DNA from 3 places in the Vibrio bathopelagicus genome. Region 1 is predicted to be linked to each of the others. Evidence: predicted binding sites of a transcription regulator. Region 1 holds the regulator's gene; each other region holds the start of a gene.
The links. Region 1 encodes PurR, which represses purine synthesis genes. Its sites were predicted from a motif close to TNANGNAAACGTTTNCNTNA; they were not measured.

Region 1 (4,311 bases):
AAGTAAAATGCCCCGTCTTTTTCAACGCCTTTGTTAATCGTTGCTAACTTGTCGCCAAACTTGGTTTGGATCCAGTCACGTAACAGGTAACGGCTACTTAAGAAGGCGAGGGTTGCACCAATAGCACTCGCGAAAGACACTAGCAGTAAACTGTTCCAGAAACCAAATAGAGCAGCGCCTAAGAGTGTAACAACCGCAGCGCCGGGAATTGAGAAAGCCGTGATCATGACATAGGCGGCGAAGTAAATCGCAGCAGCAGCAATAAAATTGCTCTCGATGTAGTCATTCAAAACAGCTTGTTGAGCTTTCGCATTCTCAAGTGTTAGGTATTGGCCGAAATTGACGCCTAATAGGACGATGGTTACGACCAACACGATACCCAATATCATTTTCTTACTCATTGATACTTCCTCTAATTTTCAATGTATACCATTAGTATAGATAGACAGGCAAAGCATAGATTAACTTTCAACAGATATAAAAAAAGCCGCAAGAATGCGGCTTAGTTATGTAGATAGTTTGAACTGACAATATTAATTGACGCGACTGATAAGCTCTTCACGACGTTGCTGCGGTATAACAGACCAATGAGTACCATTGATCGCACCTTCTAGCGCCCAAAGCAGCTCAATGCTGACAGAGGATGCATGCGATTCCTTGATGGCGTTAAATGCGTTTACAGAGCCAGATTCATATAAACATTCTACGGAATCGATCCCCGCCTTTTTCAACATACGCTCGGTAGCCAATCGAAGGTTAGGGAGGTCCTTTAGTCGAGTTGGCTTAGCAGAAGACTGCTCCGCTTTCTCATCTTTAGCAAAACCCAGAGACGTCGTAGCAAGCTGCAAGATCTTTTCTTGGTCTTGCCACAAGCCTTCCGGCAATGCGAAATACTTAGTGACGACAGGGAAACCACGTTTTTTGTAGACGTATGGTTGAAACCCTTGTTGCTCGAATTGCTTTGTTGTGTCTTTGTCCGCTCTTATGTGCAGCTGGTCATTTACAACCAGAGCAAACATAGTGTCATCAGCAAAAAGCCCGAATCCACCAAACATTGAGCGTGATTTTATTTTTCCTAGGGGCTCAAATAATTTCATTGAGTCCTTTAGTATCGGTTTATCCATGTTATTTATCTCGGTGTATTTGAACTACGCCACCAAATAAGCAGGTCCGAGAGATTAGCAAAATGTTGCAATTAAATTGTCAACAAGCCGTAAATTACTAAATTGTTAGTAACTACTGCATTTTGCCATCGGTAACCCCGCTACCATACCAACGAGTGGTTTAGGCCGGAAGCTTTGCGTCTCACTCTTTCGAGTGGTTTGCCCTGTGCGTGACTGACTGAATAGAATAAAGTTTTTGTTGAATGAGGCTCACACCTGATATTTCAAAATGTGATATTGCTTCAATTAATGATCTTGGTGTTATGCAACTAGGTTTATTTTAGTTGCTTATAAAAAAAGCGCACCCAAAGGTGCGCTTAATGAAATTAAACTCGATTTATCAATCAATTTAACGTTTTAACTGTGCTTCGCTCAACAATTTCAGGGTGCATTTCGAAGACACGTTTTTCATGATCTTTATCTTTAATGCGTTCCAACAAAATTTCGAATGCATTTTTACCAACACGACGCTTAGGTTGGTGAACCGTCGTCAATGGTGGAGAGAAGTATTCTGCAAGTTCAATGTTGTCGTAACCGATAACCGAAATATCTTCAGGAATGCGAATGCCTTGCTGTTGTAGACGACTCATTAGGCCAAGCGCCATTGTGTCGTTAAAACAGAATACAGCAGTAGGACGATCTTCCATCTGAGCAATTTTATCAGCTGCAAGTACAGCGGTATCACACTCAAAGTTACCTTCAATGATGAGCTTTTCGTCGGTTGCGACCTTCGCTTCATTGAGTGCGCGTTTGTAACCCGCGATGCGTTCTACACATGCTGCTTTGTCTAAGTGGCCACTTAAACAAGCAATCTTTGTGTGACCACGTTCTAGCAGGTACTTGGTTGCTAGATAGCCGCCTTCTTCAGAGTTATCGATGATCTTATCAGCCTGAGAGGTTTCAGGACCCCAATCCATGACAACTTTTGGGATATCAGCATGGCGATCTAACATGCCACGAAGTTCTTCTGTTAAGTCAGAACACATAACCAAGATGCCATCTACACGCTTTTCTGCAAGCATTCGAATGTAGTCACGTTGCTTCTCATAGATACCACCCGTGTTACACAGAATCAAAGTGTAACCTTGACGGTAGCAGTAGCTTTCAACACCATCGATCACTTCAGAGAAGAAGAGGTTTGTTGATTGAGTCACAAGCATGCCGATAGTACGTGTTGAATTGCATTTCAAGCTACGAGCAACAGCACTTGGCGCGTAGTTTAATTCGTCTACGGCTTTGTTTACTTTCTCTTGAGTCGCTTCTGCAACAAAACGCGTTTTGTTGATTACGTGAGAAACGGTGGTAGTTGATACGCCTGCTAAGCGAGCGACATCTTTTATAGTGGCCATGGTTTTATCCTATTAGAAGCTACTTTCCCAAAGTACGGAATAAAGTAGCCGTTAAGCTACCTAACTAAGAGCTTAAATTTGTAGGGCTCTTTGGGGTATTAAAGTGCTAAAAAACAAAAAACCGCTATTGAGCGGCTTGTCTTAACACCGAAATGCTCTGAACTTAAATAAGCATAGCATTTCGTGAATGTTTCATATTTTATCGTTTGCGGTCACAATTTTAGACTGACTAGAAATTACTCGCAATAAAATTCACCCAGATTTCTGGGTGAATTGTCACATTCTATTGAATTTGTTTACTTAATCATCAGCGAATCTTATTCACCCGCTAAATACTGAGTGTCCAGATTGCAGAAGGCAACGAGAAGAGATGCAACCGATGCATAGAAACCGAATGAATCGATTTCACGACATTTAACGTTGAACTTTGGTACCCAAGTAAGAAGTTGTTGTTCAATAAATTGCTGTTGAACAGCGAACGATTTCTCTAATTCTTCTTCAAGTTCAGTTTCGTTTGAACGGATGATGAGATTACCCAAGAAATCGAGTTCGATAGCAATGTGGTCTGCTGGCTCTTTTAGATCTTTGTTAACCACCAAGTTGTGCTTAGCCATGATGTCTTCCATGTCTTTAGCTGGCTTGTCGTTTAACAGGCCCGTTTCGCCGATGTACATTGAAGCGTAAGGTAGAGCACCATGTTTATCTGTCTTTAAGAATAGATCGCAGAAGTCAGCAGACAGTTCTAGTTGGGCATCATCACGTGTTTGTAGACGGTTCAATGCGTCTACCAGTTTATCAATCGCAGGCTTAAGTGTTTCGTTTTCGCCTAAACCAGTCAGAAAAGAACGAATCTCAACAGAGTGGTAGTGATCGAGTTCTTCTTGTGTGAGCTCTTTAGCGAACAAGCTTGATAGCCACCAGTATATTTCAGCTCTTTGTTCGTTGAATGCTTTCGTATCTTTCATTTCATAGATCCTGATTTAGTCTTGTGATGTTTATATACCCAAGCATCGATAAGTCATTTGGGCATAAGCACACCAAGGCTCAATAACAAGGTTATTTGCTGAACGCAAAGTGACTCGTTAGTCGTAATGCCTATATTGAATTGCCATGGACGATAAATAGCAAGGTTTTAGATTGTCTTGTATCAAAAAAGGTTCATGTTTCTCGCTTTTATCTGCTGTACCACTAGAATTGTTACTAGTTATGAATAGAATGGTTACTGAAACTATTAAATAAGAAAAGTGGTGTAGATGAGCTATCACGTATTAGTCGTAGAAGATGATGTGGTAACCCGCAGTAAGCTGGTTGGATATTTCCAGAACGAAGGTTACACAGTGAGTGAAGCGGAAAGCGGTGCTCAGATGAGAAATGTGTTGGAAGAAAACAACGTTGACCTCATTATGCTAGACATCAACTTACCAGGCGAAGATGGATTGATGCTAACTCGCGAATTACGCAGTCAATCGGACATTGGGATTATTTTAGTTACTGGACGCACGGATAGCATCGACAAAATTGTAGGCCTAGAAATGGGCGCAGACGATTATGTTACTAAACCCTTCGAACTTCGCGAGTTATTAGTTCGAGTTAAAAACTTACTTTGGCGTATTGCTGCTGCTCGTAAAACAGCGGTTGGTGCGACTGTTGAAGTAGAAGACGAATCTGTGGTTCGTTTTGGTGAGTGGACGTTTGATATCCCTCGTCGTGCTTTAAGTAAAAATGGTGAGCCAGTTAAGCTGACTAAAGCGGAATATGAGCTGCTCGTTGCGCTTTCTTCTTACCCTAACCAAGTGTTA
Region 2 (4,311 bases), 1.7 Mb from region 1:
ATTCTCAACGTAATTTCTTGCTTCATCACCACGCGCATAGCCGTATCGAGTTTGGCTGTAGTACTTCTTCTGTCTCAACAGAGGAAGTCGATCTTTTACATCACCCCAAGCGTCAGGGTTGCCGCCTTGTGCTTTGGTTAAGCGGCGAGCATCCATCATGTGACCGTAACCTACGTTATATGACGCGAGGGCAAACCAGATCTTTTCATGTTGAGTAATAGAGTCTGGAACTCGGTTAACGATACGGCGCAGGTACTCGACACCGCCTTGTACTGACTGTTTAGGGTCAAGGCGATTGGTAACACCTACGCTCTTCGCGGTTGGCAGCGTCAACATCATCATGCCTCGAACACCAGTAGGAGAACGCGCGACTGGGTTCCAGTGTGACTCTTGGTATGCCAAAGCAGCAATCAAGCGCCAATCAAATTCTTGCGAGTATTGCTGAAACAGTGGTGACCATTTAGGTAGCTTGCTATCCAATGCGCGGATAAAGGCACGAGTATCAACGTAGTCAAAGGTACCAATGTGGCCGATGTATTTCTCTTCCAGTGAAGCCAGTTCACCAGACTGTTTAAGGTTACCGAAGAACTCAATCAGCAGCGCATACAGGCTTTCATCTTCTGAACGCTCTAAGTACCAAGAGATAGGTTGGTCTTCGGTGAGTTCGAAAGCAAGAGCTACATCAGGGTATAAACGTTGCGCCAATGAGAGCTCAATGGAGTCTGCAACGGTAAATAGTCGCTCTCCGGTTGATACTTCTTTTAGCAGGTCATTGATGTCCGCATTACCGACCGCATCGTAGATAAAGTCATCGTGTATGTTCTGAAGCTGTTTTAGTGTTGGTTCAAAGTGTGAGTCTTTCACCACAACTAAAGATGGCGTCAGTGTTTCATTTGGTGCCGTTTCTTCTGATTCAGATTGTTCTTTTACAAACTCGGCCTGACGCTCGTTCTCAAACTTGATCAGTTGATCGAGGTTTCTTGGTCGCCATTGACCTTTCTTGTACACGACTTGTTGGCTTACATAGTAATAAGCAGGTGCAGCGCGATACGCACGTGTCAGGTTACTGTTTTGTGTTAATCCGGTCGCGATAAGATCGATTTCGCCTTTCTTCAAAGCTGGGAATAGGCCGGATAAGCGGTATGCTGGTTTAACCTCAAGCTTTACACCGAGCTCTTCAGCAAACTCACGAGCCAGTTCGTAATCTAAGCCTGCAGGGCCATCGGGACCAATGTAATAAGAGAGTTGGTTATTCAGTGTGCCGACACGCAGAACGCCGCGATCTCGTATCTGTTCAAGAACACTTTTAGGTTCAGACTCAATCTGACATCCAGTTATCCCGAACAGAGCGATAGCGAGCAAAAGGAATTTAGACGAAAAGATCAGCGTAATTTTATGCATCAAAATGAAATCTCGAAAAGTGGAAGCCCCTTTATACCAAACACCGCAAGGCTGGCAAAGCAGGTTTATTTAAACAGTTGTAAAAGTGCTGATAAATGCAGCAAAACTGTTATTTATATCGTTAGATGAAAAAAATAACGCAAACGGTTGCTTTTGGTGTTACGTCACAAAAAGAAATGCTTTATAATGCGCTCGCATTGAAGAGGTGGAATCGGCATAGGTTTGTTAACCTTCGGGAATAGCTTCGAAGAAAACAGTTAGGTTGTTCCTATAACCCACTGAATTTATTCCAATATCACCTTAATCAACTGCATAAGAGACCTAAGCACATGAGAATTTTGCGTGGCTCCCCAGCTCTATCTGAGTTTCGTGTTAACAAGCTTTTAGAGCTTTGTCGTGAATTAAGCTTACCTGTAACAGGTATTTACGCTGAGTTTGCCCACTTTGCTGATTTAACGGCAGACCTAGATGCGTCTGAAGTTGAGAAGCTAGAAAAGCTACTGACTTACGGTCCAACGATTGAAGAGCATGAACCAGAAGGTTTATTGCTGCTTGCAACGCCACGTCCAGGCACTATCTCGCCTTGGTCTTCAAAATCTACTGATATCGCACATAACTGTGGACTGGCTAAAGTGTCACGTCTAGAGCGCGGTACAGCTTTCTATATTGAAACTTCTTCTGAACTTTCTGAGCTTCAACTTGTTGAGGTGAAAGCAATCCTGCACGACCGAATGATGGAAGTGGTTTTCACTGACTTCGAATCAGCGGTGGCACTATTCACGGTTGCTGAGCCTGCTCCTTATGCGGAAGTCGACCTATTAACTGGTGGACGTAAAGCGCTTGAAAAAGCAAACGTTACCTTAGGTCTTGCACTTGCAGAAGATGAGATCGATTACCTTCTTGAAAGCTTCACTGAGAAGCTAGGTCGTAACCCGACTGACATCGAGCTAATGATGTTCGCACAAGCGAACTCAGAGCACTGTCGTCACAAGATCTTTAACGCTGATTGGACTATCGATGGCGTTAAGCAAGAAAAATCATTGTTCAAGATGATTAAGAACACTTTTGAAACGACACCAGAACACGTTCTGTCTGCTTATAAAGATAACGCAGCAGTAATGACAGGTTCTGAAGTCGGTCGTTTCTTCCCAGATCCAGAAACTCGCCAGTACAACTATCACCAAGAGAAAACACACATCTTGATGAAAGTTGAAACGCACAACCATCCAACGGCAATCTCTCCATGGCCGGGCGCATCAACAGGTTCAGGCGGTGAAATCCGTGATGAAGGCGCAACAGGTATCGGTGGTAAGCCAAAAGCTGGTCTTGTAGCGTTCTCTGTATCTAACCTTAAGATCCCGAACTTCGTTCAACCTTGGGAAACTGACTTTGGTAAGCCAAGCCGTATCGTTACTGCATTGGATATCATGCTTGAAGGTCCTCTTGGTGGCGCGGCATTCAACAACGAATTTGGTCGTCCAAACCTACTAGGTTACTTCCGCACTTACGAAGAGAAAGTAAATTCTCACGCAGGTGAAGAAGTACGTGGTTACCACAAGCCAATCATGCTGGCTGGTGGTCTAGGTAACATTCGTGATGATCATGTTCAGAAGAAAGAGATCCCAGTAGGTGCAAGCCTAATCGTTCTAGGTGGTCCTGCGATGAACATCGGCCTTGGTGGCGGTGCAGCATCTTCAATGGATTCTGGTTCTTCTTCAGAAGATCTAGATTTCGCTTCTGTACAACGTGAAAACCCAGAAATGGAGCGTCGTTGTCAGGAAGTGATCGACCGTTGTTGGCAGCTAGGTGATGCGAACCCAATCGCATTCATCCACGATGTGGGCGCGGGCGGTATCTCGAATGCACTTCCTGAGCTAGTAGACGATGGTGAACGTGGTGGTATCTTCAACCTACGTGACGTGCCAAACGATGAGCCGGGCATGAGCCCACTTGAGATCTGGTGTAACGAATCTCAAGAGCGCTACGTAATGGCGGTTGCTGATAAAGACATGGCAACATTCGACGCGATTTGTAAACGTGAACGCGCACCTTACGCAGTGGTTGGTAAAGCAACAGAAGAACGTGATCTTAAATTAGAAGATTCTCACTTCGACAACACGCCAATCGACATGCCAATGGACATCCTATTAGGTAAAACACCTAAGATGCACCGTGACGCTAAGACGCTAAAAGCAAACAATCCTGCGATTGACCGTTCTGGTATCGAACTAAACGAAGCGGTTGACCGTATTCTTCGCCTACCAACAGTGGCAGAGAAAACATTCCTTATTACTATCGGTGACCGCTCGGTAACAGGCCTTGTAGCTCGTGACCAAATGGTTGGCCCATGGCAGGTTCCTGTAGCTAACTGCGCAGTAACAGCAGCAAGTTACGACTCTTACCACGGTGAGGCGATGTCTCTTGGTGAGCGCACGCCAGTAGCACTACTAGACTTTGGCGCGTCAGCTCGTCTAGCGGTTGGTGAAGCAATCACTAACATCGCAGCGACGAACATCGGCGATATCAAACACATTAAATTGTCGGCTAACTGGATGTCTCCAGCAGGTCACCCTGGTGAAGATGCAGGTCTTTACGAAGCGGTTAAAGCAGTCGGTGAAGAACTATGTCCGGCACTGGGTCTTACTATCCCGGTAGGTAAAGACTCAATGTCGATGAAGACCAAGTGGGAAGAGAACGGCGAACAGAAAGAAGTCACTTCTCCGCTATCTCTTGTTATCACTGCGTTTGCACGTGTTGAAGACGTTCGTAAGACGATTACGCCGCAGCTTCGTACTGACAAAGGTAATACTTCACTAGTTCTTATCGACCTAGGTAACGGTAAAAACCGTCTAGGTGCAACGGCACTAGCGCAAGTTTACAAGCAGCTTGGTGATAAGCCAGCAGACGTAG
Region 3 (4,311 bases), 1.2 Mb from region 1:
AGCTATCACCAACTGTTGTGGCTTTTGGTCGAGAAGAGGTTGAATAACACCTCGAGCAGCACCACCAGCGCCAAGCAGAAGAACGCGAGCCCCTTCTAGCATAACTTGATGTTGAAGAAGGTCTTGAACTAAACCCTCACCATCGGTGTTATCACCAATGATCTCTCCATCATCGAGCTTCTTAAGTGTGTTTACAGCACCTGCTAGTTCAGCTCTCTCAGTCAGGCGATTGGCAAACTGATACGCATCTTCTTTAAAAGGTGCTGTGACGTTACATCCTCGACCACCTTCGCTAAAAAAAGCTTTGGCAGCAGTGATGAATTCGCCTTGTTCTGGCTGGAGTGCTGTATAGGTAAGTTGTTGGCTGGTTTGGCGAGCAAATAATGTATGAATGAATGGCGATTTGCTTTGCCCAATAGGGTTACCGAAAACGGCATAACGATCTACTTGCTGTGTCATATCCTTACCTAACAGAAATAAAAAAGGGTCATCTATATAGATGACCCTATCACTATCCCTATAAGGAAGGAAGAACTACCAAACTCGAGGTTTTAGGTAGTCGCTATAAAGCAGAGCTTCTGGTGAGCCCGCTTGTGGTTCGTAACGGTATTCCCAGCGAGCCAATGGCGGCATAGACATCAAGATAGACTCTGTGCGCCCGCCACTTTGCAGGCCAAATAGGGTGCCACGGTCATACACTAAGTTAAATTCAACATAGCGACCACGACGATAAAGTTGGAAGTCACGCTCGCGCTCACCGTAAGACGTCTCTTTGCGTCGTTCTACAATAGGTAGGTACGCCGCGGCATAACCTTCACCAACAGCCTGCATGTAAGCAAAGCTCTTTTCAAAGCCCCACTCGTTAAGATCATCAAAGAACAGGCCACCAACACCACGCGTTTCATCGCGATGAGGCAGATAGAAATACTTATCGCACCACTCTTTGTGTTCTTGATACACGTTATCACCAAATGGCGCACACAGATCTTTAGCTGTTTGATGCCAAGACTGGCAATCTTCATCGAAAGGATAGAATGGCGTTAAATCAAAACCACCACCGAACCACCAAATAGGGTCTTCCCCTTCTTTTTCCGCAATGAAGAATCGAACGTTCGCGTGTGAGGTTGGGATATAAGGGTTTTTAGGATGGATAACTAATGAGACACCCATCGCCTCAAACTTACGCCCGGCTAATTCAGGGCGATGAGCAGTGGCTGAGGCAGGCATTGCCTTACCCGCTACGTGAGAGAAGTTAACCCCACCTTGCTCAAATACCGCGCCGTTGGTCATAACACGAGTTCGACCACCGCCACCAAGACGCTCGCCAGGTTCACGCTGCCATGCATCTTCTTCAAACAGTGCAGTGCCATCAGCTTGCTCAAGCTGCTGGCAAATCGAATCTTGTAGTCTCAGTAAAAACTGTTTTACTGCTTCTTTATCAATTGCTGACATCTTTATTCCTTTGCAGGGTTTAACCCTGTCTTAATATTTTTGACGTTTTTGCATCTCTAATTTCACTTGGCTTCTCACGTCCACCCGTTTGACCTTCTAAAATCGCGACTAAGTGTTGGCCCAACTGTTGTTGGACTTCTTCAGTCGTCATACAAGGCGGCTCACCCGTTAGGTTAGCACTGGTAGAGGTTAACGGCTTACCAAATTCACTACACATTCTTTGAACCAAAGGGTGATCCGTCACTCGTACCGCGATGGAATCGAACTGGCCGCTGACCCAGTCTGTTACTTTGGCGCTGGTTGGCATGATCCAAGTAACCGGGCCCGGCCATGTTGCTTTCACTGTCGCTAACTGCGCTTCAGTCAGTTGGCTTTCGTCAATATAAGGCAACAACTGATCGTAACTTGCGGCTATTAGGATCAACCCTTTTTCCATCGGTCGTTGTTTTAAGTCGAGCAGTTTCTTGATGGCTTGTGGATTATCGGGATCACAACCGACCCCAAAAACGCCTTCGGTCGGGTAAGCAATGACTTCACCTTGCTGTAATGCCTGCAATGTATGTTGAAAGTTATCCACGGGGTGCCTCATTAATTCTGTTGTCGAATTCGCTAAGTGTACAAATTATCATTCACTGTGACTAAAGCTATTTGTTTATAAAATGTATCAATTAACAACTTAGACTGACGCAAACGTTTTCCTCAAGCAATTTTACCCGTATAATGCGCGCAAAATATCTAATCACTAATTAAATCGTACCTGAAGGAGTTTGAGATGACTGTCGGTATTATCATGGGTTCTAAATCTGATTGGCCAACAATGAAGCTAGCTGCAGAAATGTTGGATCAGTTTGGCGTGGCGTACGAAACAAAAGTGGTTTCTGCTCACCGCACACCTCAGTTGCTAGCAGACTACGCAACCAGTGCGAAAGAGCGCGGTATTAAAGTAATTATTGCTGGTGCTGGCGGTGCAGCTCACCTTCCGGGCATGGCGGCTGCTTTCACAAGCGTCCCAGTTCTTGGTGTTCCGGTTCAGTCTAAAGCACTGAAAGGCATGGACTCGCTACTTTCTATCGTACAGATGCCAAAAGGTATCGCGGTAGGTACTCTGGCTATCGGTGAAGCGGGTGCTGCTAACGCTGGTATCCTAGCCGCTCAAATCATTGGTACACACAATGAAGAAGTGATGGCGAGAGTAGAAGCGTTCCGCTCTGAGCAAACAGAAACGGTTCTTGCTAATCCAAACCCTGCTGAGGACTAATTCCCATGCATGTTCTTGTGTTAGGCGCGGGCCAACTTGCTCGCATGATGTCCCTAGCTGGGGCACCGCTGAATATTGAAATTTCTGCTTTTGATGTTGGCAGCAAAAATATTGTTCACCCATTAACGCAAGCGATTCTAGGCAACGGCTTAGAAAATGCGATTGAGCGTGCGGACGTCATTACTGCAGAGTTCGAACACATCCCTCACGATGTACTTGAGGTGTGTGAGCGCAGCGGTAAGTTCTTACCGACAACAGAAGCAATCAAAGCTGGCGGTGACCGTCGTCTTGAAAAAGCCCTGTTAGACAAAGCAAACGTGAAAAATGCTAAGTACTACGTGATTAACTCTCGCGAAGACTTTGACGCTGCAATTGCTCACGTAGGCTTACCAATGGTATTGAAGAGCACACTTGGCGGCTACGATGGCAAAGGTCAATGGCGGTTAAAGACATTAGACAATGTTGACACGACTTGGGCAGAAATGGCTGAGTGCATTGCCGCAACAGACAACCAAGCGATAGTGGCTGAAGAGTTCGTTCCGTTTGACCGTGAAGTATCACTTGTTGGTGCTCGTGGCGCTAATGGCGAAATCCAAGTGTACCCACTGGCTGAAAATGTTCACACCGACGGCGTGTTGAGCTTATCGACAGCGATTGATGACATTGAACTGCAAGAGCAAGCGAAAACCATGTTCACTGCCATTGCTGATCGCTTAGATTACGTTGGTGTGCTAGCACTTGAGTTCTTTGATGTTCAAGGTTCACTACTGGTTAATGAGATTGCACCACGTGTTCATAACTCAGGCCACTGGACGCAACAAGGCGCTGAGACTTGTCAGTTTGAGAATCATCTACGTGCCGTATGTGGCATGCCACTAGGCAGCACTAAACTGATTCGTCCAACCGCAATGATCAACATCCTTGGTGAAGATACCCTACCTGACGCAATTCTTGCTCAAGGCGGCTGTCATGTTCATTGGTATGGTAAAGAGAAACGTGCGGGTCGTAAGATGGGTCACATCAACGTGAGCGCTGACTACAACGCAGAACTGCAAAGAACGTTATGCTCATTGGCAGAGATTCTCGACAAACAAGCCTACCCTGCTGTGCATGAGTTTGCTGAGCAGATGAAGTAAGTCTATATTGCTTGATGAATATAGAACGTTTATTGGATATAGAAACGGCGCTCATTGAGCGCCGTTTTTTATTTCTGATCATTCACTTACTGTGATTAGTATGACTACTGAGATTGAATGTGATGACACTTGCGATCAGCACATTGCTTCTTGGTGCCACTGGCTGTTTTCTTCTCAAGTAATAAAGGGAACTGGCACTCTTCACAACGGCCTATAACAGGTGGCTGGTTAACGGCGAACTTACACTTAGGGTAGTTATCGCACGCATAAAAGGTTTTGCCATAGCGAGATTTACGCTCAACCAAATGGCCTCTGCCACACTCAGGGCAAGCAACAAGTGGTTGCTCTTCAGGTTGTTCTTTTGGTTGGTCCAAAGACTCGATGTGATTACACGTTGGGTAGCTGCTACAACCAATGAACATCCCAAAGCGGCCTTGCCTTAATACCAATTCGTTTTGGCATTTA

Region 2: the regulator PurR is predicted to act here: its motif matches at 1,537-1,556, upstream of purL (phosphoribosylformylglycinamidine synthase).
Region 3: the regulator PurR is predicted to act here: its motif matches at 2,135-2,154, upstream of purE (5-(carboxyamino)imidazole ribonucleotide mutase).

Annotation. Positions count from the first base shown of each region.
Region 1 is NZ_CP062500.1:2,409,584-2,413,894, reverse strand. It holds gene IHV80_RS10615 (TVP38/TMEM64 family protein) at 1-401, opposite strand, end outside; gene IHV80_RS10610 (TfoX/Sxy family DNA transformation protein) at 534-1,124, opposite strand; cyclic di-GMP riboswitch class I at 1,252-1,337, opposite strand; gene purR (HTH-type transcriptional repressor PurR) at 1,508-2,512, opposite strand; gene torD (molecular chaperone TorD) at 2,830-3,477, opposite strand; gene torR (two-component system response regulator TorR) at 3,766-4,311, shown strand, end outside.
Region 2 is NZ_CP062500.1:759,021-763,331, forward strand. It holds gene mltF (membrane-bound lytic murein transglycosylase MltF) at 1-1,401, opposite strand, end outside; gene purL (phosphoribosylformylglycinamidine synthase) at 1,731-4,311, shown strand, end outside.
Region 3 is NZ_CP062500.1:3,580,800-3,585,110, forward strand. It holds gene aroE (shikimate dehydrogenase) at 1-459, opposite strand, end outside; gene hemF (oxygen-dependent coproporphyrinogen oxidase) at 535-1,452, opposite strand; gene IHV80_RS16090 (L-threonylcarbamoyladenylate synthase) at 1,472-2,029, opposite strand; gene purE (5-(carboxyamino)imidazole ribonucleotide mutase) at 2,225-2,710, shown strand; gene IHV80_RS16100 (5-(carboxyamino)imidazole ribonucleotide synthase) at 2,716-3,846, shown strand; gene IHV80_RS16105 (DNA topoisomerase family protein) at 3,951-4,311, opposite strand, start outside.